Linked DNA regions of Prochlorococcus marinus str. AS9601. The protein of the gene in region 1 interacts with the protein of each later gene in a pairwise test. Links are inferred from orthologs where the notes say so. Each region holds a gene or a part of one and is shown on either strand. Other genes may lie near its edges.

Region 1 (16,343 bases):
TTATTTGTTGTTCGAAAAATTTTTAATTTTCTTTTCTTCTAAGCAGTTCATCATATTGAGTTTTTTCCCATCCATTATTATTTGGTTCCCATATTTTGAAACCTCTTAAAGATTTAGGAAGATATTCTTGTACGACCCAATTACCTGGATAATTATGAGGATTTACATAACTATTAGAATTATTTTTTAAATGAAGTGGAACATCAAAAGCATTAGTAGATTTGATTGTTTCAATTGCTTTAAAAATACTTTTCGTACTATTACTTTTTAGAGAAATAGCTAAGTATAAAGAAGCCTGCGTTAAAAAATATAATCCTTCTGGAAAACCAACTCTATCGAAAGCATCACAACAGGATTGTACAACTACTATGGCATTAGGATCAGCTATTCCAATATCTTCACTGGCAGATATAAGAAGTCGTCTAAAAATAAAATTAGGATCTTCACCAGCCTCCAGCATATTGGCAAGCCAGAATAAAGTTGCATCTGGATCAGAGCCTCTAATGGACTTGATAAAGGCACTTATTACATCGTAGTGATTTTGACCATTTTTATCGTAAACAATATTTTTCTTTTGTAGTGCATCCTCTGCTATTGAGAGATTAATATTGATTTCTTTAGCATCATTTTCAGAAGTTGTTTCTATGGCCATCTCTAGCGCATTGATTAATGTCCTTGCATCTCCGCCAGAAAATTTAATTAAATGACTTATAGCATCTTGAGTTAAATAAACCTTTTTTGAATCTTTTTGTTTTGAATAGTGATTAATGACTTTTTGTATTATTTTCTGTAAATCATTTTCTGCCAAAGGAAGTAATGTGAAAATACGAGACCTGCTAACAAGCGCTTTATTAACAGCAAAGAAAGGGTTTTCAGTTGTAGCACCAATAAAAGTTATAGTTCCATTTTCTATTGAAGGTAATAAAGCATCTTGCTGAAGTGATGTAAATCTATGAACCTCATCGATAAATAAAATTGTTTTTCTTTTTGAATTTATTAATCTATCTTTTGCATTAGCGATTTCATTTCTTAATTCTTTAACACTTGATAATACTGCATTTAACCTAATTAATTTTGACCGCGTATTAAAAGAAATAATTTCAATTAGAGTAGTTTTTCCAACACCCGGAGGGCCAGAAAAAATAAAATTACTAACCTTATCATTTAATATTGCACTTCTTAAAAGCGAATTCTCATTCAGGATTGGTTGTTGACCAAAAAAATCTTCCAAATTCTTTGGTCTTAATTTATCTGCCAAAGGTGCATTGTTTTCTATTTGAGAATAATTAGTAAATAAATTTTCTGAATGCATATAAATAAAATCAAAAAATTATTACTTTCAATTCTATGTAATTACTGTAGGATTTTCCATTTGAGTAAGTTTTGAAATGTTCAATAAAGCGTCTAAATCATCTATTAGAGGTTTCAAAGCGATCTGAGGATTTAACGAAAGATTCTGTTGAGGATCGAAAAACTTCTCAAAGTAAAGTCTTAATGTTGCACCCTTAGTTCCAGTTCCAGAAAGGCGCACAATTACTCGAGAATTATCATCAAGGACCAATCTTAAACCTTGATTTTCACTTATGGAATTATCAACGGGATCTAAATATGAAAAGTTATCTGCAACTTTAACTAAATGGCCAGCAAAACTATTTCCTTTTAAATTTTCGAGTAAAGAAGTTAGATTACCAAAGATTTGATTAGCAATATTTGAGGAAATTGCCTCATAATCATGTCTTGAATAATAATTCCTACCAAATTGTTTCCAATGATTCTGCATCAAATCACTTACCGAACATTTTTTCTCAGCTAAAACTTGTAACCAATACAACACTGCCCATAGTCCATCTTTTTCTCTCACATGATTACTACCTGTTCCGAAACTTTCTTCTCCACATAAAGTAATTAAATTAGAATCTAAAAGATTACCAAAAAACTTCCAGCCAGTAGGTGTCTCGAAACAAGGTATATTTAATGCTCGCGCGACATTATCAACCGCTGAGCTGGTTGGCATGGATCGTGCCACACCTGTAATACCATCTTTATAACCAGGTACACATTTTGTGTTAGCAGTGATAACTGCAAGGCTATCACTAGGATTTACAAAACATCCACTTCCTAAAATCATATTCCTATCTCCATCTCCATCGCATGCAGCACCAAAACTATAAGATTTTTTATTTAGTAACAAATCAGCCAAGTGGGATGCGTAAGTAAGATTAGGATCAGGATGTAAACCTCCAAAATCTTTTAACGGGTTACCATTCATGACACAATCTGGTGCAAGACCCATTTTTTCAACAAAAATATTTTTTGCATATGGACCTGTAACCGCATTCATTGCATCAAAGATTAACGAGAAGTCTTTTTTTAAAAAATCACTAATTTGGTCAAAGTCAAAAATTTTCTCCATCAAATTAGAATAATCTGTTAATCCATCAATAATTTCTAAGGTAGTTTCGTCGTAATGATAAGTACCATATTTACTAAAATCAGGTAATTGAATTTTACAAATTTTATAACTTGTTAGTAATTGTGAAGACTTAAAAATCTTATTAGTAATTATCTCAGGAGCTGGACCACCATTCGAGATATTCAATTTCACTCCAAAGTCGCCATCAATCCCACCAGGATTATGGCTTGCAGAAAGAATAATTCCACCTATAGCGTTTTCTTTTCTAATTAAATGTGAGGTCGCAGGAGTAGATAATAATCCGTATCTTGGAACAATAACCTTTTGAACTTTATGAGCAATGCATATTTGGACAATTTTTTCTATTGCTTCAATATTGCCATATCTGCCATCACCACCAACTACTAATGTTGAACCTTTTAAATCTCCTAATGATTGTAAAATTGCTTCAATAAAAACTTCTAGATAATGTTCTTCCTGAAACTTTAAAGTACTTTTTCTTAATCCAGAAGTACCTGGTTTTTGATCTAAAAAAGGAGAATTAATATTAATTACACTAACTTGATTCATATTTTTAAGAAAACTTTCAAAAATCTAACTAAATTAATGAGGCATTTCGGAAGTTCTTAACATAGCGATAAACCATAATGAAGAAATTAATAATGCACTAAGAATTCCGTAGTTAACACCAAATTTAGAAATTGTAATTGGAACTATTAATGGAAAAGTTAATGCTCCAAACAATGGGGTAAAAGCTACAATTTTTTTCAGCATTAATTTAATTTATCAAAACCATTCAGTCTCAGCATTATCTTTTTCATTAGTATCGTCAAGTGGAGTAGATCTATCAAATTTCATTGATATACTTTTTTCTTGCTCACCAGACACATCAACAGCTTTAATATCATATTTTTGAGTCCCGTCTCTAAATGGAACTTGAATTCTAAAAGTACCATCTGCAGCAAGAGGTACATCTTCTCCACCTATTGTTAGTTTTGCAGAAGGCTCTGTAGCTCCATAAACAATTAATTCAGCATCAGCAACGAGCCAAAAAGATCTATTTTTAACAATTCCGCTTCCAGAATCATTTAAACCTGATGACCATTTACCAGCACCTGAGTCTGTAAGATTATCGTTAAGGTTTGTTGAATTTAAGTTTTCCATAAATTCTTCAGAACCAACTTTTCTTCTGAGAGGAATATTAGTTGCTGCTTGGTATAACCTTTCATGCATACCATTTTGTTCTGAAACAACAGAATTAGAAATATCTGGTATTGACTCAGAAGTAGAATCTAAATTAAAAGGCACAAATTTATCAAGAATTTGCTCAGAGGGATGAGACCCAGGAACATGGCTTATTGAAGAAAATGCCAATGACATCCAGTTAAAACCATATTTGTAACCTAATTCAACTTTATAATCTCTATCTGCAAGTGGGATCGGCAAGTACCACTCAGTACTGTAACTATCAACTGCTATCTCCCTAAGTGTTCCTTGATTCAAGTTGCTTCCTTCAGAACCAGATGCATCAAATAATCGTAAACATAATTTATTGGCTCCTAAAGATTGTGCTTTTTCTCTATCTGCATCAGAAATTTGCCAGAAAACATAAGCCCAATCTGGATCTCGCGGTAGGAAAACTACATTTGTTTTAACTTCTTCACTACTGTTGAAAGAATTGGACTCAGCAGTTTCTTCAGGTTTTGACTGAGAAGCTACAATGTAGGTTTTTTTTGTAGATTTTTCTTGATATTTAAGTATTAAATCGACTAAAACAGCTTTTGTTTTGCGACTATACAGCGGAACCGATAATTTACTTGCTTCTTGACGTAATTGTCTGAGGGTTAGTGAGAGTAATTGATCTTTATTCATGATCCCATCAGCCACTTTAAATTCTCCGTTTTTGTTTGGGATCAGTATGTTCTTTTTTTTTAGGAATTGTGTGTCTTTTTGGCCTGTCGTCAGGATCCTCTGACTACTAAAGAATTCTCAAAATTAATATTTCTCTTCAAAACAGTTGGTATCAATGCAGTTAATTAATTTTCAGATCTTTTTGAAATGTAAATTAATTTTCTTTTTTTTTAAATTTTATTACCTGAATTTGTTAACGACTCAACAAAAATATATTTTTTCTTCGGGATCAGTTAAATAAAAAAGAATTCAGCGTTGTTCAACTAGAAGTACTAAATCATCTATCTCTAAATCCTGAATACTTTTACCTATTTTTTTTGAAAAAGCACTTAATTTTTTAGAAGTGGATTCTAACTGCTTATAAAAAAGATCACTAAATTTTTTATCATCAAATTTTTTGGATTGGTCATCACACCATTCTCTCAGGGGATTTTTATTTTGATATTCCAAACTATTATCTAAATTAATAATTTTTAAAATTTGAAGACAATGAGCGAGAATTCTTAAATGATGTTTCTGCATTATAGGTAGATCAAGATTATCAATTTCTTGAATAGTTTCTATATTTAATAGGTTAGACAAGGGATCAAGATGATTAGACATTAATTTTTAGTTTTAATAAAGGAAAAAAACTCAATATTGGGGGTATCTTTCGTTAGAGTATATAAAGCTAATTGTAATAAGTTATTTTTGATAACATGGTCAACGAAAATTTAGTTAAAGATGTAGTAAAAGAGCCTTACAAATATGGTTTCGTTACTGATATTGAAACTGAAAAAATAGAAAAGGGATTAAATGAAGATATCATAAAATTAATTTCACAGAAAAAAGAAGAGCCTAAATTTCTTCTTGATTTCAGATTAAAAGCCTTTAAAAGATGGCAAAAAATGAAAGAGCCTGATTGGGCAGCATTAGGATATAAAAAAATTGATTATCAAGATATTATTTATTACTCTGCTCCAAAGCAAAAAGAGAAAATTTCTAGCTTAGATGAAGTTGATCCCAAACTTCTTGAGACTTTTGACAAATTAGGAATCCCCCTCACGGAGCAAAAAAAACTCACAAATGTAGCAGTAGATGCCGTCTTTGATAGTGTTTCTATAGCCACAACTTTTAGAGAAGAACTTGCTGAACATGGAGTTATATTTTGCTCAATTAGTGAAGCAGTAAAAAATCACGCGGATTTGATTGAAAAATATTTAGGTACAGTAGTTCCAGCTAGTGATAATTATTTTGCAGCACTAAATTCTGCAGTTTTTAGTGATGGTTCTTTTGTTTATATCCCAAAAGGTGTTACCTGCCCTATGGATCTATCTTCCTACTTCAGAATTAATAGTGGAGATTCAGGACAATTCGAAAGAACATTAATCATTGCTGAAGAATCAAGTTCTGTAAGTTATCTAGAAGGTTGTACAGCTCCAATGTTTGATACAAATACCCTACATGCAGCAGTTGTGGAGCTTATAGCATTAGACGACGCCTCAATAAAATATTCAACAGTGCAAAATTGGTATGCTGGTGATGAAGAAGGTATTGGTGGAATTTTTAATTTTGTCACCAAGAGAGGAAAATGTCTAGGTAAGAGAAGTAAAATTAGCTGGTCTCAAGTTGAAACAGGGTCTGCAATTACATGGAAATATCCTAGCTGTCTTCTTTTAGGGGAAGAATCTGTAGGAGAATTTTATTCAGTGGCTCTCACCAATAATCTTCAGCAAGCAGATACCGGCACAAAAATGATACATATTGGTCCTAAGACCAAATCAACTATTGTTAGCAAAGGTATTAGTGCAGGTAACTCAAAAAATAGCTACAGGGGTCTTGTCAAAATGGGAACAAAAGCTACAGGATCAAGAAATTACAGTCAATGTGATTCAATGTTAATAGGGGATCAAGCTTCTGCAAATACATTCCCTTACATCAAATCTCAACAACCCAATTCTGAAATTGAGCATGAAGCAAGCACATGTAGAATCTCAGAAGACCAACTTTTTTATCTCCAAAGCAGAGGTATAGAATTTGAGGAGGCAGTATCTATGATGGTCAGCGGTTTTTGCAGAGATGTATTTAATCAATTACCTATGGAATTTGCTGCTGAAGCAGATAAGTTACTGGCACTTAAACTAGAGGGATCAGTAGGTTAATTAAACAATTTCTAAAGTGAAATGCAAAGTAAAATGAAAGAATCAGATCCAATTTTAGAAGTTGAAAATCTCTCTGCATCTACTGATAATCTTCCAATTTTAAAAGGGGTTTCACTTACTGTCTATCCTGGAGAAATCCATGCCATTATGGGAAGAAATGGATGTGGCAAAAGTACTCTTTCGAAAATCATTGCAGGACATCCCTCGTATAATATTACAAATGGCGACATAAAATTTTTAGGTGAAAACATCAACTCTCTAGAACCTGAAGAGAGATCTCAATCAGGAATTTTTCTTGGTTTTCAATATCCAATTGAGATTCCAGGTGTAAGTAATCTTGAGTTTCTTAGAGTTTCAACTAATGCTAGAAGGAAATTCCTCAACAAAGAAGAATTAGATACTTTTGATTTTGAAGAATTAGTTAAAGAAAAGTTAGAAATTGTGAAAATGGATCATGCATTCCTATCAAGGAGTGTAAATCAAGGATTTTCTGGAGGTGAAAAAAAAAGAAATGAAATTCTGCAAATGGCTTTACTTGAGCCCAAGATAGCAATATTAGATGAGACCGATTCTGGTCTAGATATTGATGCTCTAAGGATAGTGGCTTCAGGAATTAAAAAAATATCTAATGCACAAACTGGGATTATACTTATTACCCACTATCAAAGATTATTAGATGAAATTGAACCAAATTATGTCCATGTAATGTCAGACGGACAAATCATAAAAACAGGTGAGAGTGATCTTGCTTTAGAGCTTGAGAAAAAAGGGTATGAATGGACTGATAACTTTATAAAAGAGACCTAAGTAAATGGAAATTATTGAAAAAATAAAAACTAATAAATCGATTGATAATCAAACAGAAATACAAAAAATCTGTCTAAATAAATTACAATCAAGTCCCCTCCCTAATCCTAAAAGTGAACAATGGAGACTTTCAAATAAATCAAAATTTTCAGAGTTTTTAGACTACTCGGTCAATGAAACAGATCCAAAATTTGATACACCTTTTCCGAACATTTCTCAAAGTAATATTAGGTTAGTAATTGGGAATAATTTCCAAATTGATTTAATAGAGGAAAATTATTCAATAAAGCAACTAAGTGAGGATAAATTAGTTAAATATATCAAGGAACAGATATCTTGTTTTGATCACAACGAAAATTGGAGTGACTTACTAAACCTGTCTTTAAACTGTACAAAAAATACCTTGGGATTAAAAATAAGTGGATCAGAAATTCCTCCTATTGAAATTTTTAGTCACTCATCAAGTAACTCTTTAAACGCAAAAACCCTGGTAATATTTATAGAAAAGGATTGTGATATTGATTTATTACAAGTAAATCTTGGTAAAGACAACTCTTCATTATCTCAATCAACGTTCTTTTGTTTAGAAGAAAATAGTTCCGTAAATCATGGTGTTGTTTCTTACGGTGAAAACAAATCAAATCTATTAAATTCTCTCAATGTAATTCAACGAAAAAATAGCGAATACAATTTAGGATCTTTACATTTCAAATTTAATTATGCAAGATTTGAAATTCGTATTACACAATCTGAAGGAAACGCTAAAACCAATATTAAAGGTATGCAAATAACAAAAAAAGACGAACAAATTTCTACTTATACAAAAATAGACTTTAATGGCCCAAATGGATTTCTAGATCAAATCAACAAATCACTTGCTGACGATGAATCTCATGCAATATTTGAAGGTTCAATAATAGTTCCTAAAATTGCCCAGAAAACTGATGCTTCTCAATTAAGTAGGAATTTACTTTTATCAAATCTCGCACAAATAGATACCAAACCTCAATTAGAAATAATTGCTGATGACGTCAAATGCAAACATGGAGCTACAATATCGCAATTAAATGAAGATGAACTTTTTTATATGAGATCAAGAGGGATCACATTACCAGAAGCAAGTAAACTACAATTAAGTTCATACTTTCAAGAAATAATTTCATTTATTCCCGTTTCAAAAGATAGATGGGATTTGCTTGATAAACTTTTAAATGAAAAATAATGGAAACGATTCAAAATTTTCCTGAAATAACTAAGAAAGACTTTCCTCTTTTAAATAACAACATAAAAAATAATGAGCAAATCATTTATTTAGACCATGCTGCAACCACGCAAAAACCAATTCAAGTCTTGAAAAAAATTGATGAATATTATAGAAATTTTAATGCCAATGTACATAGAGGAGCTCATCAATTAAGTGCTAAAGCGACAGAAGAATTTGAAAATGCAAGATTTTCAATTAGTAAATACATCAAAGCAAATTCGCCAAAAGAAATTATTTTCACAAGAAATGCTACTGAAGCAATAAATCTAGCAGCTAGATCATGGGGCGAATATTCATTAGGAGAAAACGATGAAATTCTTCTATCAATAATGGAGCATCATAGCAATATTGTTCCATGGCAAATGGTTGCAGCGAAAAATAAGTGTAAATTAAAATTTATAGGCATCGATAAAAATGGGCAATTAGATTTAGACGATTTTAAGTCAAAACTAACCTCTAGAACAAAGCTTGTTAGCCTAGTACATGTAAGTAATACTCTAGGTTGCTGTAATCCAATCAAAGAGATAACTAAATTAGCTAAACAAAAAGGTTCTCTAGTATTAATAGATGCATGTCAAAGTTTGGCGCATCAAAAACTAGATGTAATAGATCTTGATATTGATTTTTTAGCGGGATCAGGACATAAACTTTGCGGTCCTACAGGAATTGGTTTCCTCTGGTCAAGACAAGAAATTCTTGAAAAAATTCCTCCTTTCTTTGGAGGTGGCGAAATGATTCAAGATGTCTTTGAAGAGACAAGTACCTGGGCTGATCTCCCACATAAATTCGAAGCTGGAACTCCAGCCATTGCAGAAGCAATAGGCCTTGCGGAAGCAATTAATTATATAAACACTATAGGATTAAATGAAATTAATGAATATGAAAAGACTATTACTAAATATTTATTTGAAAAATTAAATCAAATAGAAAATATTGAAATTATAGGTCCACCGCCGGAGATAGATCCAGACAGAGCCTCACTTGCCACCTTTTATATAAAAAATATACATTCAAATGATATTGCTGAAATTCTTGATTCAAAAGGAATTTGCATCAGAAGTGGTCACCATTGCTGTCAACCTCTTCACAGATACATCGGAATTAAATCAACAGCTAGAATCAGTATGAATTTCACAACCAATAAGGAGGAAATTGATATATTTCTTGAAAAATTAAAAGATACTATTGATTTTCTAAAAATCAATTCTTAAATATTCAAAGCATTTTTTAAAAATTCCATAGATTTTTGCATTACTATTTCTTTATTTTCAATATTTCTAAAACCGTGCCCCTCATTATCAAAAAAAATAACTTCTGAATATTTATTATTCTGAATCAAAATTTCCTGGATTTTAAAAGTTTGTTTATAAGAAATTACTTTATCTTTTTTTCCATGAAACAATAAGATAGGTTTTTTTATTTTGTTAATATGATTTATCGGTGATCTATTTATATAATCATCATGATTTTGTGCATAAATTCCTACCAAAGAATTTAAATAATCTTTTTCAAACCTATGAGTGTTGTAATGCATATCCTTCAAATCAATAACAGGATATTTACAAATTGCTGCTGTAAAAATAGACCCATATAATAAACAATTCAGGGCAGTTAACCCACCAGCACTATTCCCAAAAATTACTACTTTTTCACTATCAACTTGATTTGATTTAATCAATTCAAGAGCTAGTGCTTTGCAATCATAAGAATCAACAATACCCCATTTACAATTCAACCTCTCTATATATGCTTTGCCAAATCCTGATGATCCTCCATAATTAACTTCAGCAACAAAAAATCCCTTCGAAGTCCAATATTGAACCTCAGAATTATATGATCCATCAAAACATGAAGTTGGTCCGCTATGTGCTCTAACAAGGAGCGGTGGCTTTCTAAAATTTTCTACGAGCGGCCTATAAAGAAAAGAATGAGTAGATTGAGCTTCAAAACCTTTAAACCAAAATGTTTCAGGTTTTGAACAAACTTTTATATATTCAGCATTTATTTCCTCAAAAACATTTGATAAAACTTCCTTTTTAAAATCAATTTCAAGTAAATTTCCAAGAAAATCAGATCCATGACCTTTCAAAACTACTTTCTTCTCAAAAACACTGAAATCACTTATTGAGGTAAAAGGAGTAGAAAATTCTTTAACGCATTGAAGATCTTTATATTGTTCAACTACTAAATTATTTTCTTTTTTTGCTAAACAAAATAAATCTTTTATATCCCCTGAAAAAAATGTTATTCCTGAGACCCACTGAGGTACTCCATATTCAACAAAATTTCTCTCTACTCTTTTTTTAATAAAAATATTCTCAATTTTACTAGCATCTAAAAACAATAAGTTCCACCATCCAGAACTATCTTCAGAACATACTAAAAGAGTTTCACTTATCCAATAAGGATGAAAAAAAGAAACGTTTTTTTTGGCATTAATCAGCTTATCTGAGAATTTTTTTATTTTTGTTATCTCTCCATCTAAGTCAATTTGAGCAAAAAAAAGATCATTTTTCTCCCAAGGCATATATGGAGAACCCCACTCGACCCAAGAAAGTAAGCTAACAGAAGAATTACAAGATAATTCTCCAGCGAAATTTTTAAATTTTTTTATTCGGTAAATATCTTGTTTAGTTTTTTTTAGGTTTAAAGAAAATAAGTAATCTCTATTATTTATTTCACAAATACCATATAAAAAATTTTTTTGAGAAATAACAAACGAAGAATCAAAATTTCCATCAATTGATTTAGATAGTTGTCTTGGTTCTTGAACTGAATCGAGATATCTTTTTTGACTTCTATAATTTGATGCAACCTCTTTAAAAATTTGAAACCAAACTGCGTTGGTAATCTGATCAATCCATATCAAATAAAAATTATTTTTTAAATATATACATTTATAAGATTTACCACCATATCCATGAAAGTTATTTTTAATATTATATTTTTTACTTGTTAATTTCTGAGGAAACGCCTCTTTTTTATTAAATGGTCTTGCAAAAATGGCATTTTCATTTTGACCTTCACCAACAAGATCAATCCAAAAAATGATATCCCTAATAATAGTTAATTCTTTAAAAGATTTCTTTTTAGATACAGTTTGCCTAACTTTTAACTGATCATCATTACTCATTTAAAAAAACTATAAAGAATGCAAATTAAAGTGCTAGTATTTTTATAGCTAAACTCTTAAGTAAAAACCTTTTTTTTTAACGTGGCAAACCATTTTTCACAACTTGCAAAAAAGTCAAGAACAAATGGAAACGCAGAAAAAATTGCAAAAGAACAATCAGGTAAGCCATTTCTAGACATTTATAAACTTGGTGATGATGTATTGAGACAAAATTCCAAAAGAATAACTAAGGTTGATGAATCGATTAGAAAACTTGCAAGAGAAATGCTTCAAAGCATGTATGCAGCTAAAGGAATTGGACTTGCTGCACCTCAAATTGGAATCAACAAAGAGCTTCTTGTCATAGACGTAAATTTTGAAGATTCAGCAGCAGAACCTTTAATATTAATCAATCCAGAAATTACAGACTTTGGAACAACCCTTAATTCATACGAAGAAGGCTGCTTGAGTATACCTGGTGTCTATTTAAATGTAGTGAGACCATCAACTATAAAATTAAAATTTAGAGATGAAATGGGACGACCACGTAAAATGAAAGCAGATGGACTTCTGGCGAGGTGTATTCAACACGAAATGGATCACTTAAATGGAATATTATTTGTAGATAGAGTTACATCAAAAGATGATTTGAACAAAGAACTTTTAAAAGAAGGGTTTAACGAAAAAGACGTTATCTCAATTAATTAATTTAATGACTGAAACAACAATATTTCAAAAAATCATTAATGAAGAAATACCCTGCGATAAGCTTTATGAAGATAAGTTTTGTATTGCTTTTAATGATATCCAGGCACAAGCACCAGTTCATTTTTTAGTGATTCCAAAAAAGCCAATTATAAGTTTATTAGATTGTATTGAAGAGGATGTAAATTTATTAGGGCATTTACTTTATGTGGGTAGCAAAATAGCTAAATCAAAAAATTTAACTAATTGGAGAACAGTAATTAATACTGGAGCAGAATCAGGACAAACAGTTTTTCATTTACATATTCATTTTTTATCTGGAAGAAAAATGAATTGGCCTCCAGGTTAAAACTCTCGAAAGAAATGTTAATGGGTTATAAATAAGTAAAAACAAAATGAATACCCCAGATTCCCTAAATACAGAATCCAAAAATTTATTCAATTTAATCTCAAAAAATTGGGAAGAGCTAGACAATTCACTCAAAACTAAGTTAATTAAAATTTGGAGAGTTTTAACTTATAAATGGCAATTACAAATTTTATTTAATTTACCTTTTTTACTATGGTGGGCATTAGATAAATCTTTTCCAAAAATTCATGAATTTGATGCAACAATCTTGAATTACTTGAATTTACCTGACTGGGCACTTTCCTTTATTGGCTTTGGTCAATAGACTTCTAAAAGTTATAATTTATCCTATAAAACTTTTGAGTAATGAAAACAGTAGTTAATAATAAATCCAAATTTATCTTGCAATTACAAAAATTAAGGAAGCTATCTCAGCCATTTTTTCTTCCCATAGATCAATGTAATGGATTCCAGTTCATATGGCTTTTGATTTCTCTTTTATTTTGTGTGGGTGGAGTAGTACTTGTGGGTCTTACAGGAATAATAAGTTTTTTTGAAAGCTTTCAACCAATTTTTCTTGAAAAGTATTTCGGAGGTGTAGTAAGTACTGTCAATTCAATTTGGGCTGGGAGTTGGGGATTGCTTTTCTCTGCATTATTTCTAATTGGATCAGGAAGCTTTTTTAGCTTAAGACGTCAATTAAAAAACCGTAGATGGTTACATTGGTTATTCCTTGCGATAATTGTATTAATGCTTTTAGCTGTAAACGGAATAAACGCAGGTATTGGATTCATTGCAAGAGATTTAACAAATGCTTTGGTAGAAAAACAAGAAGATGGATTTTATCGGATATTGGGAATTTACGCTTGTTGTTTCGCTGTGGCCTTACCAATACGGGTTTCCCAAATATTTTTTACATATAAGTTAGGAATAATTTGGAGAGAATGGCTTTCAAAAAGTCTAGTCAAAGATTATATGACTAATAAAGCTTATTACCAGTTAAATCCCAATGATGAAGAACAAACCGATGTAGATAATCCCGATCAAAGAATCACAGATGATACCCGAGCTTTTACCGGGCAAAGTCTCTCTTTCACATTAGGTATTTTTGATGCCCTACTAACATTTTCACTTAATATTCTTATTTTATGGAGTATTAGTACAACACTTACTTTTTCTTTATTTGGTTACGCCGCATTTGCAACTTCTATCCTCTTAATTGCTGGAAAAAATCTTGTAAAGATTGACTTTGATCAACTCAGATATGAAGCAGATTTTCGATATGGCTTAGTACATATTCGAGATAATGCTGAATCAATAGCCTTTTATTCTGGGGAGAATCCTGAGCGAAGTGAAACTGAAAGACGCTTAGGAGAAGTGGTGAGAAACTTTAATTTACTGATTATATGGAGAGTAATAATAGACGTCATGAGAAGATCCATTAATTATGCAGGAAATTTCTTTCCATATTTAATAATGGCAATCCCTTACTTTAAAGGTGATATTGATTATGGACGCTTTATTCAAGCAAGCTTTGCATTTGGAATGGTTGAAGGTTCGTTATTTTTCATTGTTAATCAAATCGAAGAACTTGCAAAATTTACTGCTGGTATTGGCAGATTAGAAGGATTCCAATCAAAAGTTGAATCCATTAGCAAAACCAACCCAACACTTAATCAAAACGTTATTTCAGATTACCCCTCAATTCTTATTAATAATGCTGACCTTTGCCCACCAGGATCAAATAAAACAATAATTAAAAATTTAAATTTGAGCATCGACAATAATCAATCACTTTTGGTAGTAGGACCATCTGGGTGCGGTAAAACATCTTTACTAAGAATGATTAGTGGTTTATGGGAACCCGATCAGGGAGTAATTAAAAAACCAAAAATTGGGGAATTATTATTCATACCTCAAAAACCATACATGTTACTTGGTTCTTTAAGGGAACAATTATGTTATCCCACAGAAGTTAATAAATTTAGTGATGAACATCTTACTTCTGTACTTCATGAAGTAAATTTAAAAACCTTAGTGGATCGGTATCCTAATCTTGATATCAAACAAGATTGGCCACGAATTCTTTCCTTAGGTGAGCAACAAAGATTGGCTTTTGCAAGACTCTTACTAAATTCTCCAAGATTTGCAGTACTAGATGAAGCAACAAGTGCTTTAGATATTAATACTGAAAAAAAACTATATAGTTTACTAAAGGAACGAGAACTTTCTCTAATAAGTGTTGGACATAGACCTAGCTTAATAGATTTTCACGAAAATATTTTAGAATTAAATGGACAAGGAGACTGGAAATTATTGACTTCTGATAAGTATAATTTTAAGGATTAACAAAAAAAATGAATTCCAAAGAAGAACAAACTAACTCAGAAGTCACTAATTTAGAGAATGAGAGTTTTATAGAAGAGCAAAAAGATCCTAATCAGATCAATGAACAAATTGAAGATAATAAATTAGATGAAAAATCTATAGAAATTAAAGATGAATATAAATTTGGATGGAGTTGGTATTCTGAAATAACTAATGGAAGATTTGCAATGATTGGCTTCTTTGCAATAGTATTGATTGAATTATTTAGTAAACAATCGTTTTTAAAATGGGCAGGAATCTTATAATTAATCATCAAATCTAGAACTGTTATCCCTTGGTTTCTTCTTATTTGTTCCAACGTTATACCTACTATTTTGATTTTTTGAACTTGATCTAGATGAAGAGCTCACTCTCCGAGTATCACGTGTTTTTTTGGCTTGATTAGCATCTTTAAATGAAGCATCTTCTACTTTAGTTGTTGAAGTTTGCTGCCTTATAGAGGATCTAGTAGGTTTCTTTCTTAATGGAGAAGAATCACTAGGAGCAGAGATATTATCTTGTCTAGATACTGTACGATTCATTCTTGGTCTAGACCCTGTTTTAACTTCATCGCGAGATAAATTTCTTCTTTCACCAAAGTTATTTGTTTCTGGTTGTTTACTATTTCTATCTTCAGAAGTCTGTCTTCTCCTTCTTATAGGTTCGTCATTTTCAAACTGACTTATTCCCCTTGTAGATGGCCTGCTTCTACTTGCTGCGGCAGATGGTATCGCTCTTGAAACGTTCCTCCTAGGAGATCTCCCCTGAATATAGTCTTCTTCAAATTCATCTTCTTGAGGTTTAAATCTTCTGGATGGTCTTTCAGATTCTTCAAACCTATCATAATCGTCATTAAATCGGCCTCTAGAATTTCTGGGACCATCAGAAATAGGATCATCATCAAAATAAGATGATCTTCTAGCTTGATCAGTAGCAACTCCCCTCAATCGCACACTTTCATATGCGAAAAAAACTGTAGTTCCTGCAAGTAAAAACTGACCAAACTGAAGGATAGGATCTAACCTCCAGCCTTGAAAAAATAATATTCCTCCACACAAAAGTCCAATTGCTGCGAAAAAAACATCATAATCCCTTGCCAAGGCAGGCTTAAAGGACCTCAAGAAATAAAGGCCTCCCCCACATACAGCGAGAACTATACCAACAATACTGGCCCAATTGAGACTAGCATTGACCACATTCTTTCTCCAAAAATTTATTTTTTAAAGGATTACTTGTATCCCATATATATAGTGTACTTAAAACTTCTACAAAAA
Region 2 (16,236 bases), 890 kb from region 1 along the record:
GTGTTGTGGGCTCTCCTTTTACTAAAGCAAGTATATTTGCACTAAAGTTATTCTGTAGAGGTGTTAACTTAAATAGATTATTTAAAACTACTTGTGGGTAGGCATCTCTTTTTAGTTCAATAACAATCCTCATTCCGTCTCGATCACTTTCATCTCTAATATCAGAAATACCTTCTAATTTTTTTTCATTAACCAAATCAGCAATTCTTTCTATCAATGCTGCTTTATTTGTTTGAAATGGAAGCTCTGTAATTATTACTGCATCTTTTTCTGCTCTACTAGTAGATTTAATTTGCTCAATATTTGCTACACCTCTCATAGTTATTGAACCCCTTCCTGTTTTGAAAGTTTCTTTGATACCGTCTCTGCCTAAGATTTGACCACCTGTAGGAAAATCAGGACCCTTAATTATTTCAAAAAGTTCTCTATCTTCAAGTGAAGGGTTTTTGATTATTGATTTAAGACCATTAATTAATTCCCCTAAGTTATGAGGTGGGATATTAGTTGCCATTCCTACTGCTATTCCAGATGATCCATTTAGAAGTAGTTGAGGAATCCTAGCAGGCAAAACTGTTGGCTCTTGCTGAGAGCCATCAAAATTATCGGCGAAATCTACAGTTTCAGATTCAATATCCTCTAATAAACTTTCATCTGTAAGAGACTGCAAACGAGATTCTGTATATCTCATTGCTGCTGGAGGGTCGTTATCAACAGAACCAAAGTTTCCATGGCCATCTATGAGTGGCATCCTCATCGAGAAATCCTGAGCCATCCTAACCAAAGCATCATAAACAGCAGTATCGCCATGAGGGTGGTACTTACCTAGTACTTCTCCTACAACTCTTGCACATTTTCTATATGGTCTTCCGCTAGTTAAACCAAGTTCATACATTGCATAAAGAATCCTTCTATGAACAGGTTTTAATCCATCTCTTGCATCTGGAAGAGCACGACCAACTATTACGCTCATTGCATACTCAAGGTATGAGCGAGACATCTCATTTCTTAGGTCAGTCTGAATAATTCGGTCGTTATCTTCGCTTAAACCTGAGTTATCAGAATCTAAAATATCAGACATATAAAAATCCTTTTTTTAATAATAATCGCTGATTGTCATAATGAATAAAAAAAAATATTTATTTAATTCCCAAATACTTACATTTACACACAAATCAAAATAAAACCTTTTGTTTTTGAACAAATCTTGGCTTATTACCCCTTTAGTTGTTAATTTAATCAAAATAAAGAGTAAATTATCGTGAATATTGAACTTGGTCTAAATAAAAAAGTCAGAAGGGCTTATGGCATTGATGAAATAGCTTTAGTCCCTGGTAATAGAACTCTTGATTATGATTTAACTGATCCTTCTTGGTCAATAGGTGATATCAAAAGAGAAGTTCCGATCGTAGCTAGTGCTATGGACAGTGTTGTGGATGTTGATACGGCTGTAGAACTCACGAAATTAGGTTGTCTAGGGGTTATTAATATGGAGGGCATACAGACAAGATATGAAAACCCTGATGAAATATTAAACCAAATAGCATCAGTCGGGAAGAATGATTTTGTTCCGTTAATGCAGAAGATTTACAGTGAACCAGTCAAGGAGGAATTGATTTTACAAAGAATAAATGAGGTCAAAGAAGGAGGAGGCATCGCTGCTTTTAGTGGGACTCCACAAGCCGCTATTAGGTTTAAAGAAATACTTAATAATTCCAAAATAGATTTATTTTTTCTTCAAGGAACAGTTGTTTCAACTGAACATCTTGGTATGGAAGGTAAGGAAACCTTAAATATTAAAGATCTCTGCCAATCTATGAATGCCCCAGTTGTAGCCGGAAATTGTGTTACTTATGAAGTTGCAAAACTTCTCATGGACTCTGGAGTTGCAGGATTAATGGTTGGGATAGGACCTGGAGCGGCATGTACATCAAGAGGAGTATTAGGAATTGGAATCCCTCAAGCAACTGCAATTGCTGATTGTAGTGCGGCAAGAAATGATTACTTTAAAGAAACTGGTCGTTATGTTCCTATTATTGGTGATGGAGGAATTGTGACGGGCGGAGATATCTGTAAATGTTTAGCATGTGGATCAGATGCTGTAATGATTGGATCCCCAGTAGCTAAATCCTCAAACGCTCCAGGTAAAGGATTTCACTGGGGTATGGCTACTCCAAGTCCAGTATTGCCAAGGGGTACAAGAATTGAAGTTGGTTCTACAGGATCCTTAGAAAGGATAATTAAAGGCCCTGCCTTACTTGATGATGGGACACATAACTTATTAGGAGCCATTAGAACATCAATGAGTACTCTTGGAGCAAAAAATATTAAAGAAATGCAAAAAGTTGAAATAGTTATCGCACCATCTCTTCTTACAGAGGGTAAGGTTTATCAAAAAGCTCAGCAGCTTGGGATGGGTAAGTAATTCATTAAGAACAAAATTATAAAACCTTAGTTAATTAAATATTAAATTGAAAAATATTCTAATTAGGAGCTATTATGAAATGATGGGGGAAACCCCATACTCCTCACACACTAAATCGCCCGATTAATCGGGCTTTTTTAGATATTTTGTTACTTATATTATTTTATCTGTAATGAAATCATCACTTAAAAGAATTGCCTGCTAAATTTTCAAAAAGGAATACTTAAATTATGTCATCAGCTCCAGCCGTAACTGATTCTTCATTTGACAAGGATGTACTGCAAAGTGATCTACCAGTATTGGTTGATTTTTGGGCACCATGGTGCGGTCCATGTAGGATGGTTGCACCAGTTGTAGAAGAAATCTCAAAAGACTTTGAAGGGAAAATTAAAGTTTTTAAATTAAACACAGATGAGAATCCAAATGTAGCAAGTCAATACGGAATTAGAAGTATCCCTACCTTGATGATTTTTAAAGGAGGTCAAAAGGTTGATACCGTTGTTGGTGCTGTGCCAAAAGCAACTCTTTCGAGCACTTTAACTAAGCATTTATAAATTTAAAAGCTTTGCATAAAATCGGACTAATAGACTATGGAATGGGTAATATTCATTCTGTAACGAAATCTCTAGAAAGTCTTGGAGAAGAAATTATATTAATTAAAAACTTTAATGATTCTAAGCTTTGTAAGGCGATAATACTTCCTGGGGTTGGAGCATTTGATCCAGCGATGAATAATCTCATAAATACTGATTTGATAAATGATTTGAAAAATTGGATTAAAAGTGGGAAGTCCTTTTTTGGGATATGTTTAGGTCTCCAACTCCTTTTTGAATCTAGTGATGAAGGAAAAGTTCAAGGGCTTGGAATTTTAAAAGGAAAAATACAAAAAATACCCAATATTGTTAACCAAAGAATCCCACACATGGGTTGGTGCCAACTTATACCTACAAAAAAAAATACTCTTTTTGGGATTGAAGAATTAAATAATTGGGTCTATTTTGTACATTCCTATCATGCAATCCCAGATGACTTAAATATTATTGCAGCTCAGGTTGATTATGGCCCTGAAAAATTAACTGCAATGATCGAGAATGATAATTTATTAGCCTGTCAATTTCATCCGGAAAAATCTGGAAAAACCGGAGAAAAACTTTTGAGACGATGGCTTAGCAATATTCAATAATTGATAATTACTGATGAAGACAAACTTAAGATTAATAGGTGGTAAAAAACTCCAAAGTCCAAATAATTCCAATACCAGACCTACAACTTTGAGAGTAAGAGAGGCTATATTTAATATATTGAATAAAAGAGTTGAAAATAGTAACTGGTTAGATTTATTTAGTGGAACAGGGACCATATCTTGTGAAGCCTATAATCATGGGGCAAGCAAAATACTTGCAATTGAAAAAAACAAAATCAACTCAAAAATATGCTTAGAAAATTTACTCTCGTTGGAGAATATAGAGAATAGGAGAAATGATATAGAAGTTATTTGTAAAGACGTTGTGAAATGGACAAAACCAAATTATGAGAGAAACTTATCATCTAAAAATATGGATTTAAACAAATTAAAATTTGATTTTGTTTATCTAGATCCTCCATATGATGTGGATTTCCATGAATTAGTTTTAAATCAATTATTTAATTGTAATTTTTTAAAAAAAGATTCAACTGTTATTTGTGAACATTCTCCAAAACTTTTTATTAAAAAAAGTACTTTGTGGGAAACTATAGATGTAAGAGATTATGGGCAGTCAAGATTAACATTTTTAATCAATGTCCAGCATTCCTGAACCTCTTCTGTATTGATTCCATGCACTTACGAATAATCCAAGAAGAGTTATTGGAACTAACCCTAAAACAATTCCACATAGAAGAGGCTCGATCATCTTTTTGCCTTTTTTGAATTTCTTATTCACAATTGTTACATAGAGACTATTTTTTGTGTCAACATCTTCATCAACTGCAGCAGAAAGAGACTTCAAAAGTGAATTCTTAAAAATTGTTTTTATTGTATTTGGAGTTTTATTGATTTGTTTTTCAATATTTTTTTTAAAACATCATGAAAATAACAAATATATTGTTGAAACTCTTGAGCTTAATGGCTCTGCTGAGGAAGGAGATGCTCTTTTTAAGATAAATTGTGTTGGATGTCATGGAATTACAGCAAGAGGATTAGTGGGCCCAGACTTACACTCAATAACTCAACGTTTGAATGATAAAGAGATAATAAAACAAGTTACTGGAGGCCTAACTCCTCCTATGCCAAGCTTTGAAATTGATCCTGTAAATATGTCTAATTTATTAAAATATCTTCATAGCCTTGAATGATTTTGGGAAAAAATTTTTCTAATTTAAAGGTAATATTAGTTGAGCCAAATGGCCCTTTAAATGTAGGTAGCGTCGCTAGATTATGCAGTAATTTTGAAGTTGATGAATTAAGAATCGTCTCTCCTAAATGCGATATTTTTTCTTTAGAAGCAAAAAAAATGGCCCTTAAAGGTCAAAAAATTCTTGAAAATTGTAAGATTTTTGATGATCTTCAAAAGGCAATTTTTGATTGTGATTTAGTATTAGCATCTTGTGGAAGGATTGATGTAAATAAAGATTCATTTTTTGTATCTTCTGAAGATATATTTGATTGGACTTTATCCTTTAATAAGTTAAATAATTTAGCAATTATATTTGGCAGGGAAGATAGAGGTTTAACTAACAGTGAATTGCTTCTGGCAAATAAAACTTTTAGTATCCCAACTTCTCAGAATAATCCTTCATTAAATCTTTCTCACGCTGTTTCAATAGTTTTATATGAATTGAATAAGTCTTCTAAAAAGAATTTGAATAATGAATTAAAAGTTTTTAACTTAGCATCATCTAAGGAAGTACATGATACATTTCTTGATATAGAGGAAATGCTTTTGCGAGTTGGATATCTCTTAAAACATACCTCTAAGGCAAAAATCAGTAAATTTAAGAATTTTATTTTGAGGGCAAATACATCAATGCACGAAATAAATGTTTTAAGAGGAATTGTCCATCAAATAAATTGGTTTTTGAACAATTCAAAAAAAAATAAGTAAGTATAAATTTGATTAGTTATTGTTCTCTTCTTGTTTTAATTTGATAGGAATATTTACTAAAAACATTTTCTGAAGTAGCATCTATTGATTATTTGAATATTTAAGAAAACTAAAACTGTGCCTACAACAAAGAAAAGAAGAGTTTTTCCTTTTACAGCAGTAATTGGTCAAGAAGAAATGAAATTAGCTCTCTTGTTAAATGTTATTGATCCAAGAATTGGAGGAGTGATGATAATGGGTGATAGAGGGACTGGAAAGTCAACTACAATCAGGGCCTTAGCTGATTTGTTGCCTGCAATCGATGTTGTTAAAGACGATCCATATAATAGTTCACTAGTCGATCCTGATTTACAAAGTAAAGAAGTTTTGGAAAAAATTACTCAAGGAGAAAATCTAGAGAGTATTCAAAAACAAGTACCTATGGTTGATTTGCCTTTAGGGGCTACTGAAGACAGGCTTTGTGGAACCATTGATATAGAGAAGGCTTTGAGCGAAGGTGTTAAGGCATTCGAACCAGGTCTATTAGCAAAAGCTAATAGGGGGTTACTATACGTTGATGAAGTAAATTTACTTGATGATCATTTAGTTGATGTACTTTTAGATTCGGCCGCTTCCGGATGGAATACAGTTGAAAGGGAGGGAGTTTCAGTCCGACATCCTGCGAGGTTTGTCCTTATTGGTTCAGGAAATCCAGAAGAAGGTGAATTAAGGCCTCAACTATTGGATAGGTTTGGAATGAGTGTTGAAGTTAAGACAGTTAGAGATGCTGAATTAAGAGTTCAAGTGGTTGATCAAAGAACTTCTTTTGATGATAATCCTGATGAGTTTTCATTGAGTGTTGAGAAACAACAGGATGAACTTCAACAAAAAGTTATTAAAGCACAAGAAATATTAAATTCTGTTCAAATGGACGATGATTTAAGATTGAATATTTCTGCAATTTGCGGAGAACTAGATGTAGATGGTTTACGTGGAGATATTGTTACCAATCGATCAGCAAGGGCAATTGCAGCATTTGAGGGCAGAACTGAAGTGCAAGAAGATGACATAGCAAGGGTTATTTCTTGTTCTTTAAGACATAGACTTAGAAAAGATCCCTTAGAACAAGTTGATTCAGGAGAAAGGGTTATTCAAGCTTTTTGTAAAGTATTTGATTTAGATGAAAAAGAAAATTTATCAAAATTTCAATTATCTGCTGAAGCTTAATAACAGTGAGAATAATTGGGATTGACCCCGGATTAGCTAGAGTTGGTTATGGAATAATTGAGATAGAAAATGAAAGAAAGATATTATTAGATTGTGGCGTTATTGAAACAGGTAAAGATAAAAAAGAAGAAGATAGACTTTATGAGATATTCCAAGATCTTAATGAATTAATAAATCATTGGAAACCAACTGTAGCGGCAGTAGAAAAATTTTTCTTTTACAGGTCAAGTACTACCATTAGTGTGGTGCAGGCCAGAGGCGTGATTATGATGGTATTGGCCTCTAAAAAAATTCATGTTAGTGAGTATTCACCCGCTAAGATAAAATTAACAATTGCTGGATCAGGAAAGGCATCTAAGAAAGATATTCTTGATGCTGTTATGTACAACTTAGATCTTGACAAACCTCCAAAACCTGATGATTCAGCAGATGCATTAGCTATAGCACTTACAAAACTAAATGAGGATGGCTTTAACTAAAAAATTTAATATGACTATCTTTGAAAATAAGAAATTGGAGAGGGATAAGTTTAGAAAACTAAGAGATGGGATTTCTCTTAATCAAAGAGAAAATGTAGAAAAGAATGTAAGATTATATGTTGATTCATTTTCTAAGGGATATAAAAATATTGGTTATATAGCAATATATTGGCCTTTAAAAAATGAAGTAGATATAAGAAGTCTTAAGAAAAAATTTTCTTTAGCTTTGCCTAGATGTAAAGAAAAAAAAAAGTTGTTATTTTACCAATGGGATGAAAAACCTCTTACCAAAGATTCTGAGGGGATATTAAGTCCAAATAACTCTTCCCCATTAAGTTATTTGCAGATAAGCATGATATTTGTTCCATGTCTATCCGTTGATAAAAACCTAATAAGATTAGGTTATGGAGGAGGTTATTTTGATAAATTAAGGATAGATAATGATTGGAGAAATGTTCCATGCATTGGAGTATTAACTTCTAATTGTGTAAGTAAAATTCCATTAACCAGGGCTGAGTGGGATATTCCTCTATCTGGCTTTATCACAGAAAAAGAAATATTTGTATAATAGAAGACTCATAAAGTGATTAATTTATAGTTTTAAAAAATGGAACAGGAAAAATACAATAATTTATCAAAATTAGTAGAAAAGTTGAAGAAATCAGAAGATCCAAAAAGAAAATATGAATACATTTTGTGGTTAGGCAAGAAATTGAAAGAACCAGATAGTGAAATCCTTATTGAAGAAAATAAAGTTAAGGGATGTGTTTCAGAAGTTTTTGTTAAGGCAACTATTAAAACCGGTAAATTATTTTGGGAAGGATATTCTGATGCTCTCATAACAAAGGGTTTGTTGGCCTTTCTAATAAGTGGATTAAATGAGTTAACACCTAATGAAGTTGTTGAAATAGATAAGAAATTTATTGAAGATACTGGTTTGAAAGCAAGCTTAACTCCTTCACGATCAAATGGGTTTTTAAACATATTATTGAAAATGCAGTCTCAAGCAAATGAATTTTTGTAGGTCTAATAATATAAAATTAAATTCAAAGTAAAAAGAAATAAAACAATGAGAAAATGCAAAATTGGTATTGTAGGTTTTGGAACTGTAGGTTCAGGGATTTATAAAATATTAACTTCTGAACTCGATTCACATCCAATTCTAGAAGAAATAGAAATTTCAAAAATAGCAGTTAAAGATCTTGATAAAAAAAGAGATATTGAGCTAGATAATAATTTATTAACTGATGATCCATTTAAATTAATTAATGACCCATCTATAGATGTTATTGTTGAAGTAATGGGTGGGGTTGATTTAGCGAAAGAAATTATTCTGCAATCATTAAAATTAGGTAAATCTGTAGTTACCGCAAACAAAGCAGTTATTGCAAGATATGGAGAAGAAATATATAAAACTGCATCTAAAGAAGGTGTCTATATATTGTCAGAAGCAGCTGTTTGCGGGGGGATTCCAATAATTGAACCCTTAAAAAGATCATTAAAAAGTAACAGTATAAAAAAAATGGTTGGGATAATAAATGGCACAACAAATTTTATTCTTTCAAAGATGGCAAATGAAAAAGCTGATTATAAGGAAACTTTAAAATTGGCCCAAAGCCTTGGTTACGCAGAATTTGATCCAACTGCAGATGTTGAGGGGCATGATGCTGCTGATAAGATTTCAATCCTTAGTGAACTCGCATTTGGAGGGAAAATCAAAAGAGAGGAGATACATTCTGAGGGTATCAGTAAAATTAATCTCAAGGATATCGAATATGCCAATAAATTAGGATTTGAAATAAAACTTTTAGCGCTCTCTGAAAGGGGACAAATTAATAGTAATGATTCACTCGCTTTAAATATTTGGGTAGGACCTTCTTTGATTCCAAAATCTCATCCATTGTCAACAGTTAAGGGAGTTAACAATGCCTTGTTGATTGAGGCTGATCCTCTTGGAGAAATAATGTTATATGGTCCAGGTGCAGGGAGTGGTCCAACTGCAGCATCAGTAGTATCAGATATATTAAATCTGCATGCCGCCTCAGTAAAAAATAATAATTCAATCGATCCATTATTATCTTTTGATTTCTGGAGAAACTGCCATATCATAGGATCTTCGCAAATAAACAAAAAAAATTACCTTAGAATTATTTGTCTTGATAGTCCAGGTGTAATAGGAAAGATTGGAGATATTTTTGGAAAGAATAATGTATCAATCGAATCAATTGTTCAACTTGATGCGAGTGAGGACAAAGCTGAAATTGTCGTTATTACTCATGAGGTGAATAATGGAGATTTTGAGAGATCGAAAAATGAAATAAATTCGTTAAATGAAGTAAAAATTATTGCAAGTCAATTAAGTTGTATTTAAAAAAATAGTTTGCAAATTTCTTTATAGCTTGGTAAACCGAAGAAAGTAAGTGTTTGGATTTAGCACCTTAATGATTCATTCAAAATTATTAGACAGTGAAAATAATAATAATAATTTAATTTCTTCTGAAAACCTTTATAAAGGTGCTTGCGTAAAAATTAAAAATAGCAATAAAACTTTTCAAGTAATTGGTTTAAATAGAGGTAAAGAAATTTGTTGGGTGAGAGAATGGCCTTTTGCTTGTAATTCTAAAAAAACGTTTGCTTTAGAAATTAGTCAAATAACCTTACAAATTTTCTGCTCAAATAATTCTTCAGAATAATCAAGAACTAAGGAAATATGAAAAAAAAAATTGTTTTATCAATATTTATAATTTTAATTTCTTTTTTACAGAATTCTTGCGGCTCAAAAAGAATATCTGAAAAAATCATAGTAGCAAGTTCTGGAAAAATTGAATCTTTAGATCCAGCTAGAGCAAGTACTCTTAAAGCAATTCAATTAATCAGTTCTCTTGGAGACACATTATATGAATTAAATTCTAACGGAGAATTAATACCTGAATTGGCCTCGGGGATGCCAGTTATTTCAAAGGATAGACTTCAAATAACTATCAATTTAAGAAAGAATGTTTTCTTTCACGATGGAACTGCATTTAACTCAAATGCTATGAAGTTTACCTTTGATAGATTCAAAAGAATTGGAACGATGAACTATATTTTAGGAAATAAGATTAAATCAATAGAAACGCCAAGTGAATATTCAGTGATAATAAATTTGAATAAACCATCAAGTTCTTTAAATGGTTTACTCACATCAGTAAATTTAACTCCAATATCTCCTACATTTTACAAACAATATTCTGATAAGTTTCTAAATGAAAAATTTGTTGGTACTGGCAAGTATGTGCTGACCAGTTTTTCTAATGAAGTTCAATCAATTGATCCATATTTGAATTATTGGGGTGAAAAGCCCTCAAATAACGGCGTTAATTTTGTGGGCTATTCAAACTCATCCTCTCTTTTTGGGGCTTTAAAAAGTAAACAAATTGACGTGCTTTTATCAAATTCAATTGATGATAGTCAGAGAAAAAGTTTAAATGATTTAAGCAAAAATAAACATTTTAATGAAGGTAATAGCCCTTTCACTGAATTAAGTTTTATAAGCCTCAAAACTAGTTCTTATCCCTTAAGTAATTTTAATTTAAGATTGGCTTTAGCAAAAAGTCTTAATAGAAAATTGATTAGTGAGAAAGTAAGTTATGGATTAAGGAAGCCATCTAGATCAATTATTCCTCCGATATTAAAAAAAGATAATCAAGAACTGTGGCCTAAATATGATTATTTAGAAGCGAGAAGGTTATTGCAAAAAGAAAATTATTGCAATGGAAATATTCTAAAAATACCCCTTACTTATAGATCGAACGTGCCAGCTGACAAGCTTATTGCTCTGACATGGCAAGAAGAAATTAAAAATTCTTTGAAAGATTGTATTGATATTGAACTCAATGGGGTTGAATCTACAACAGTTTATAAGAATCTAAGTTTAGGAATTTATACGGCAGTTCTTCTCGATTGGACTGGGGCTTATTCAGATCCAGAGGCTTATCTTACCCCTCTTTTAAGTTGTAATAAAATAGTTGACGGCATATGTAAAAAAGGAGAATCAGTTTACAGCGGTAGTTTTTGGGGATCTAAGAAAGTGGAAAGTTTATTTCTTGAAAGTGAAAAAATAAGTGGAATTAAAAGATTAGAAAAACTTGTTGAAATTGAAAAAATAGCAGCAAGTTCAATACCATATATTCCTATTTGGATCTCCTCTCAAAAAGCATGGTCACAAAATAAAATATCAAAACCTATTTTTAATGGTGCAGGAATAATCTCATTGAGTGATCTTGAGTTAATTAATGAGTAGAAATTTAGATAAACTACTAAATTATTCCTTATTGAAAATTTCATTAATACCGATAATGTTATGGATAATTTCTTCATTAGTTTTTATTTTATTAAGAATTGCTCCCGGCGATCCTGTAGATGCCATACTTGGATCTGGTGCAGATGAGGTTTCCAGGGAATTTCTAAGAAATAAATTGGGGCTAAATGAACCTTTAATAAATCAATATTTTTCATATATTAAAAATATATTGCACTTAGATTTTGGCCAATCTCTTAGTACCCAAGAGCCAGTCCTTAATATTATTATAAAGTCGTTGCCTGCAAGTCTTGAGCTTGGATTCTTTTCAATATTAAGTGCCACACTAATAGGATTTCCATTGGGATTAATTGGCTTAAGAAATAGAGGTAAAAAGACTGATTATATTGCGAGAATATTAGGAATTGCCACATATGCGATCCCTCCTTTTTGGGGTGCAATGTTAGCTCAATTATTATTTTCTGTATTTTTTAATATTTCCCCAATTGGAGGGAGATTTCCTATATTTCAGCAACAACCCCAAATTACAGGTTTTCTAGTTTTAGATAGTATTCTTTCAAATAATATTATTGCCTTGAAAGATAGTCTTTATCATCTCGCACTTCCTTCGATTACCCTTGGCTTTTTATTAAGTGGTATATTCAGCCGCTCATTAAGAGTAAATTTGGATAAGACATTAAAAAGTGATTATGTAAATGCTGCTATATGTAGAGGAATATCGAGGAAAAAAATATTTTTAAACCATGCATTGCCTAATGCTCTATTGCCAATTGTCACTATTTCTGGCTTGACTATGGCCTCTTTAGCAGGAGGTGCTCTTTTGTTCGAGGTGACTTTCTCATGGCCAGGTATAGCTTTAAGATTACATGAAGCTATTTCTCAAAGAGACTATACTTTGGTTCAAGGAATTGTAATTTTTACCTCTATGCTTATAGTCTCTCTAAATCTCTTAGTGGATATTTTAATCGCATATTTAGATCCACGAATAGAGTACTAATTTTCGGAAATTTCTTTTATCGTTTCAAGATCTAAAAAATGGAAGTCAAGTCCCAAATCTCTTTGGTTTTTAACTACATTAGGGATCTTTTGGTCTTTAATATTTTTTAAAAATTCAACTATAAATTTAGTAGATAAATCTTGTACTAATATTGGCTCTGAACCAATAAAAGATTCACTTATTTTGAAGAGGTCATTATTTTTTTCATAGCTTTTATTAATTCTTATTGGAGAGAAATGACTTGCTCCTTCAATAATTAGAAATCTATTTGATGGATTATCTAAAGCATAAAAAACTTTAAATTGTTCATTCATTAACGGTGTAATAAGGTCATAAGTACCTCCTATTAGAAGAGTTGGTACCTTAATGCCTGTACTATTTTCTTTTGGCCATACTAGACTTCCAAATGAATTAAAGCCTACTATGGCACTGGCCTTATTAGTGTTATTGTTCTTAGGGAATGGTATTTCACTCAACTGACATTGAAGTAATTTTGATAAATTTGTAACCGCAAAGTCTTTTAATGCCAAATCACATTTTTCCTCTAGTTGATCAGTAGGTTTCTTGCCTTCATATAAAAGTGCTATTAAAGCACCAAGTGAATGCCCCATTAAAATGTAAGAATTATTAGGTAAATCAAATTCTCCATTTTCATGAGCTTTCAATACAGCATCTAAATCTTTAATTCTATATAAGTAAAAGTCTGCACTTCCTGGTATTGTTTCCTTACCATCGAGTACTTCTATGAATGATTCTAAATTACTTCCTCTATGATCTATGAATAATATTGGCCAGCCTCTTCTAGCTAATTCGTTACCTATCCATTTGAAATTATTAATTTCTCCTCCAAGTCCTGGCATAAATATTATTAATTCTCTATCAGAATTTGTTTTATTGCTTTTCCATATTTCAATTTCAAAAGGTTTCACTCGGTGAGGAGCATAAATTTTTTTTTCAATTTTTATTAGATCTTCAATTGATTTTTTTTCAGTATTTTTAGAGACATTTTGTTTAGTTCTTTCAAGTTGATTTAATTTGGACAACAGTTCTTGTTGCATTGATAATTCATTTTTCCAAGATGAAATTATTAAAATTAGATTATCAATATCCAGTGAAATTTCTTCTGATGGTAATGCCTTTATGATGTCTAAAGTTGAAATTTGTTTTTTTTGATCTAATAAATTTTCTATAGTGTTATATATTTCTGTTCCATTATTGTCATTTGGAACTTTAATGCTTTTGCTTAATTCTGTAAGAATTTTACGCCCTATCCAACTTCTTAATATTTCTCTATTTAATCCATCTTCTTTGAAAACTGGAAATTCTAAAAACTTTGATAATTCAAAAACTCTTATAAATCCATTTTTTTTTAACCAATCTATTAATTCTGTTGAATTATCTTTGTATTTTTCTAATTTTGATAATTGTTCTATAGTAAGAGGGATTTCCATCTCTTCAAACTTAATATTTATCTTTTCAGCAGCCTTTAAACCATTATTAAAAAATAAACCACAAAAACTAAAAAAAATTATAAAAATGTATTTCACTAGTGATTAGTCCAAATAGTTTACAAATTAGCAAAAATTGGTGGATTCAATTTCCTTATCATTTGAGGTTAATAACTAAGATAAGATTTTTCGCTGCATTTGGAGCAGGAGGTGTTATTTATTTAACATCACTTATTTTTAATAACCTAGGATTATCGGCGACAGATATTGGCCTGGGATTTACCATTTCAGCAATAATTGGAACCGTAACAAGACTCTTTACAGGTAATTATCTTAATAAAACGGGAAAAATACAATTTCCGATAATTACTTCTTCAATACTAAGTATTGCCGCTAGCTTATGCCTCATTTTTTCAAGAGATACTTTTTTGTACATAATTGGGCAATCACTTGTTGGGGCTGCTGCAGGAATATATTGGCCTGCTGCCGAGTTTGGGGTGCCCTATTTTTGTCATCCTATCGAAACACGTAAAGCTTATGCCCTTGTTAGAAGTTCGGAAGCTTTAGGAATATTTCTAGGGGTATTCTTAGGAGGGTATATGACAAATTTTTTGTATTTTAAATCAATATTTATAAATGATATATTTTGCATGTTAGTTATCACGTATTTAATATCTAGAAATAGTTCTTCTATAAAAAGAAACTTAGAAAATTTTCAAAAAAAATTAGTAGATCCAATTAATCAGGGACAATTGAAATGGAATAAAAATTCAACAATAATAATTTTATCTATTTTATTGATAACTACCTCTTTAGCCCTTATACAAGTAACTTTGCCTCTGGATCTTGTTAAAGGTGGAGTATATCGTAATGCATTAAACAAAGAAATTATTAGTCTTATAATTTCTATTCAGTTAATTTTATTGTTGTTTTTACAATGGCCTATCGGTTCTTGGATATCTAAGAAAGAAAGATTATTTGGCTTGAAATTTAGTTTAATAAATTTCTCTTTCGCTTCATTTTTATTATTTATTTCTAGTTATTTAAATATCCCAGCGTTTTATTTAATTTCTTTGGCATTAATTTTAGTAAGTTTAGGGACTGCTTCATTTCTTCCAACATCAACAGATGTCGTTTTCAGAATAGCTCCTTCAAATAAAAAAGGTTTTGCACTCGCTTTATTATCACAATGTTTCGCTATGGGTTATTTTTTCGGACCATTTATTTCAGGACGCATATTAGATCTATTTGGTTATGCTTCATTAATCTGGCTTTCAATTTCTTGTTGTTGCTTTATTGCCTTTACAATTCTATTTAAGAGATTATTTTAATTAATCTTTTCTAATTCAATAATTCTTCTCTCTCTTAGAAATAAGAAAAAAGGTGCAGAGAATGCGAAGGCTATAAGAAAAGTTCCAATGTATACAACCCACATATGCTTCATGTTTAGTTTTTTTGATTCATTTACTATCCATATAAAAATAGCGCTTGCACCTACTAATAAGTCTCTAGAAATCGACTGAGCTGCAGGGTTTGCATTCGCTAATGAAATGAAGTTATTTATATCAAAACTGTTTCCATATTCCCTAGCAAATTCTAAATTTGCCAACATTGGCAGAACAGCTCCTAAAATTGATAGAAAAAGGTAAAGATAAGATAGTATCTGTTTATTATCTTTTAAAATGTTAAATGAATTCACTTGTCAAAAATATTTCTTTTAATAATAGTATTTAAAAGCTTATGGTTGTTGAAAAGAATAATAAAGTTGAAGACTATAAATTTAAAAAAGGAAATTTAAATTTTGCTGTTGTTGGTCATGTTGAGTGGATAAATTTCTTAAAGGTCGATCAATTACCAAAACCAGGCGTCATTTCTCATTCTGAAAAATCTCTTGAGTATCCAGCTGGTGGTGGCTCTATTATCGCGAAAATACTTTCTGATTTAACTTTAAACCAAATTCATTTTTTTACGTCATTAGGTAATGATGAATATGGAGATAAGTGTTTCAAGATTCTCTCAAATATGGGAATTAAGATGCATGTAGCTTGGCGTGATAAACCAACTAGAAGAGGATTTAGTTTAATTGACTCTCTAGGTGAAAGAGCAATAACAGTTATTGGTGAAAGGTTAGCTCCAACTCATAAAGACAAGTTGGAATGGAATATTTTAAAAAAAATGGACGGAATTTTTATTACGGCATCTGATTCAGAGATTTTTAAAATGGCTAGATCAGCTTCAATACTATGTACGACACCAAGGGTAGGATTAAATACAATTAATAATTCAAATGTTCTTTTAGAT

The links.
Region 2: the proteins of A9601_RS09510 (region 1) and A9601_RS14605 interact in binary tests that used the Escherichia coli proteins (3 or more experiments, as listed by UniProt). The link is inferred for Prochlorococcus marinus str. AS9601 from one-to-one orthologs.

What each region holds. Positions count from the first base shown.
Region 1 is NC_008816.1:79,006-95,348, reverse strand. What follows is about bases 7,621-10,620. They hold A9601_RS09510 (aminotransferase class V-fold PLP-dependent enzyme), read left to right. Parts: upstream 7,621-8,493; coding sequence 8,494-9,747; downstream 9,748-10,620. Other genes in these bases: A9601_RS09505 (alpha/beta hydrolase family protein), read right to left, coding at 9,744-10,620; A9601_RS09515 (SufD family Fe-S cluster assembly protein), read left to right, coding at 7,621-8,494. Also shown: A9601_RS09555 (4'-phosphopantetheinyl transferase family protein), read left to right, coding at 1-26; A9601_RS09550 (AAA family ATPase), read right to left, coding at 23-1,312; A9601_RS09545 (alpha-D-glucose phosphate-specific phosphoglucomutase), read right to left, coding at 1,346-2,983; A9601_RS18465 (hypothetical protein), read right to left, coding at 3,017-3,187; A9601_RS09535 (DUF4912 domain-containing protein), read right to left, coding at 3,200-4,300; A9601_RS09530 (hypothetical protein), read right to left, coding at 4,574-4,927; Fe-S cluster assembly protein SufB, read left to right, coding at 5,023-6,465; Fe-S cluster assembly ATPase SufC, read left to right, coding at 6,487-7,272; more of A9601_RS09515, read left to right, coding at 7,277-7,620; more of A9601_RS09505, read right to left, coding at 10,621-11,669; def (peptide deformylase), read left to right, coding at 11,751-12,356; A9601_RS09495 (histidine triad nucleotide-binding protein), read left to right, coding at 12,361-12,702; A9601_RS09490 (hypothetical protein), read left to right, coding at 12,749-13,027; A9601_RS09485 (ABC transporter ATP-binding protein/permease), read left to right, coding at 13,069-15,051; A9601_RS09480 (chlorophyll a/b-binding protein), read left to right, coding at 15,060-15,335; A9601_RS09475 (Ycf66 family protein), read right to left, coding at 15,336-16,265. UniProt on the Escherichia coli protein: Cysteine desulfurases mobilize the sulfur from L-cysteine to yield L-alanine, an essential step in sulfur metabolism for biosynthesis of a variety of sulfur-containing biomolecules.
Region 2 is NC_008816.1:964,776-981,011, reverse strand. What follows is about bases 6,613-9,505. They hold A9601_RS14605 (SufE family protein), read left to right. Parts: upstream 6,613-7,797; coding sequence 7,798-8,214; downstream 8,215-9,505. Other genes in these bases: A9601_RS14600 (homoserine dehydrogenase), read left to right, coding at 8,260-9,505; A9601_RS14610 (5-formyltetrahydrofolate cyclo-ligase), read left to right, coding at 7,201-7,758; ruvC (crossover junction endodeoxyribonuclease RuvC), read left to right, coding at 6,717-7,190; bchI (magnesium chelatase ATPase subunit I), read left to right, coding at 6,613-6,711. Outside these bases: gyrA (DNA gyrase subunit A), read right to left, coding at 1-1,078; A9601_RS14655 (GuaB3 family IMP dehydrogenase-related protein), read left to right, coding at 1,259-2,422; trxA (thioredoxin), read left to right, coding at 2,653-2,976; imidazole glycerol phosphate synthase subunit HisH, read left to right, coding at 2,988-3,605; 16S rRNA (guanine(966)-N(2))-methyltransferase RsmD, read left to right, coding at 3,619-4,218; petG (cytochrome b6-f complex subunit V), read right to left, coding at 4,195-4,314; A9601_RS14630 (c-type cytochrome), read left to right, coding at 4,370-4,756; A9601_RS14625 (RNA methyltransferase), read left to right, coding at 4,753-5,505; more of bchI, read left to right, coding at 5,623-6,612; more of A9601_RS14600, read left to right, coding at 9,506-9,561; A9601_RS14595 (hypothetical protein), read left to right, coding at 9,632-9,883; A9601_RS14590 (ABC transporter substrate-binding protein), read left to right, coding at 9,901-11,472; A9601_RS14585 (ABC transporter permease), read left to right, coding at 11,465-12,487; A9601_RS14580 (alpha/beta hydrolase), read right to left, coding at 12,484-14,034; A9601_RS14575 (MFS transporter), read left to right, coding at 14,037-15,266; A9601_RS14570 (DUF2834 domain-containing protein), read right to left, coding at 15,263-15,634; A9601_RS14565 (carbohydrate kinase family protein), read left to right, coding at 15,676-16,236. UniProt on the Escherichia coli protein: Participates in cysteine desulfuration mediated by SufS. Cysteine desulfuration mobilizes sulfur from L-cysteine to yield L-alanine and constitutes an essential step in sulfur metabolism for biosynthesis of a variety of sulfur-containing biomolecules.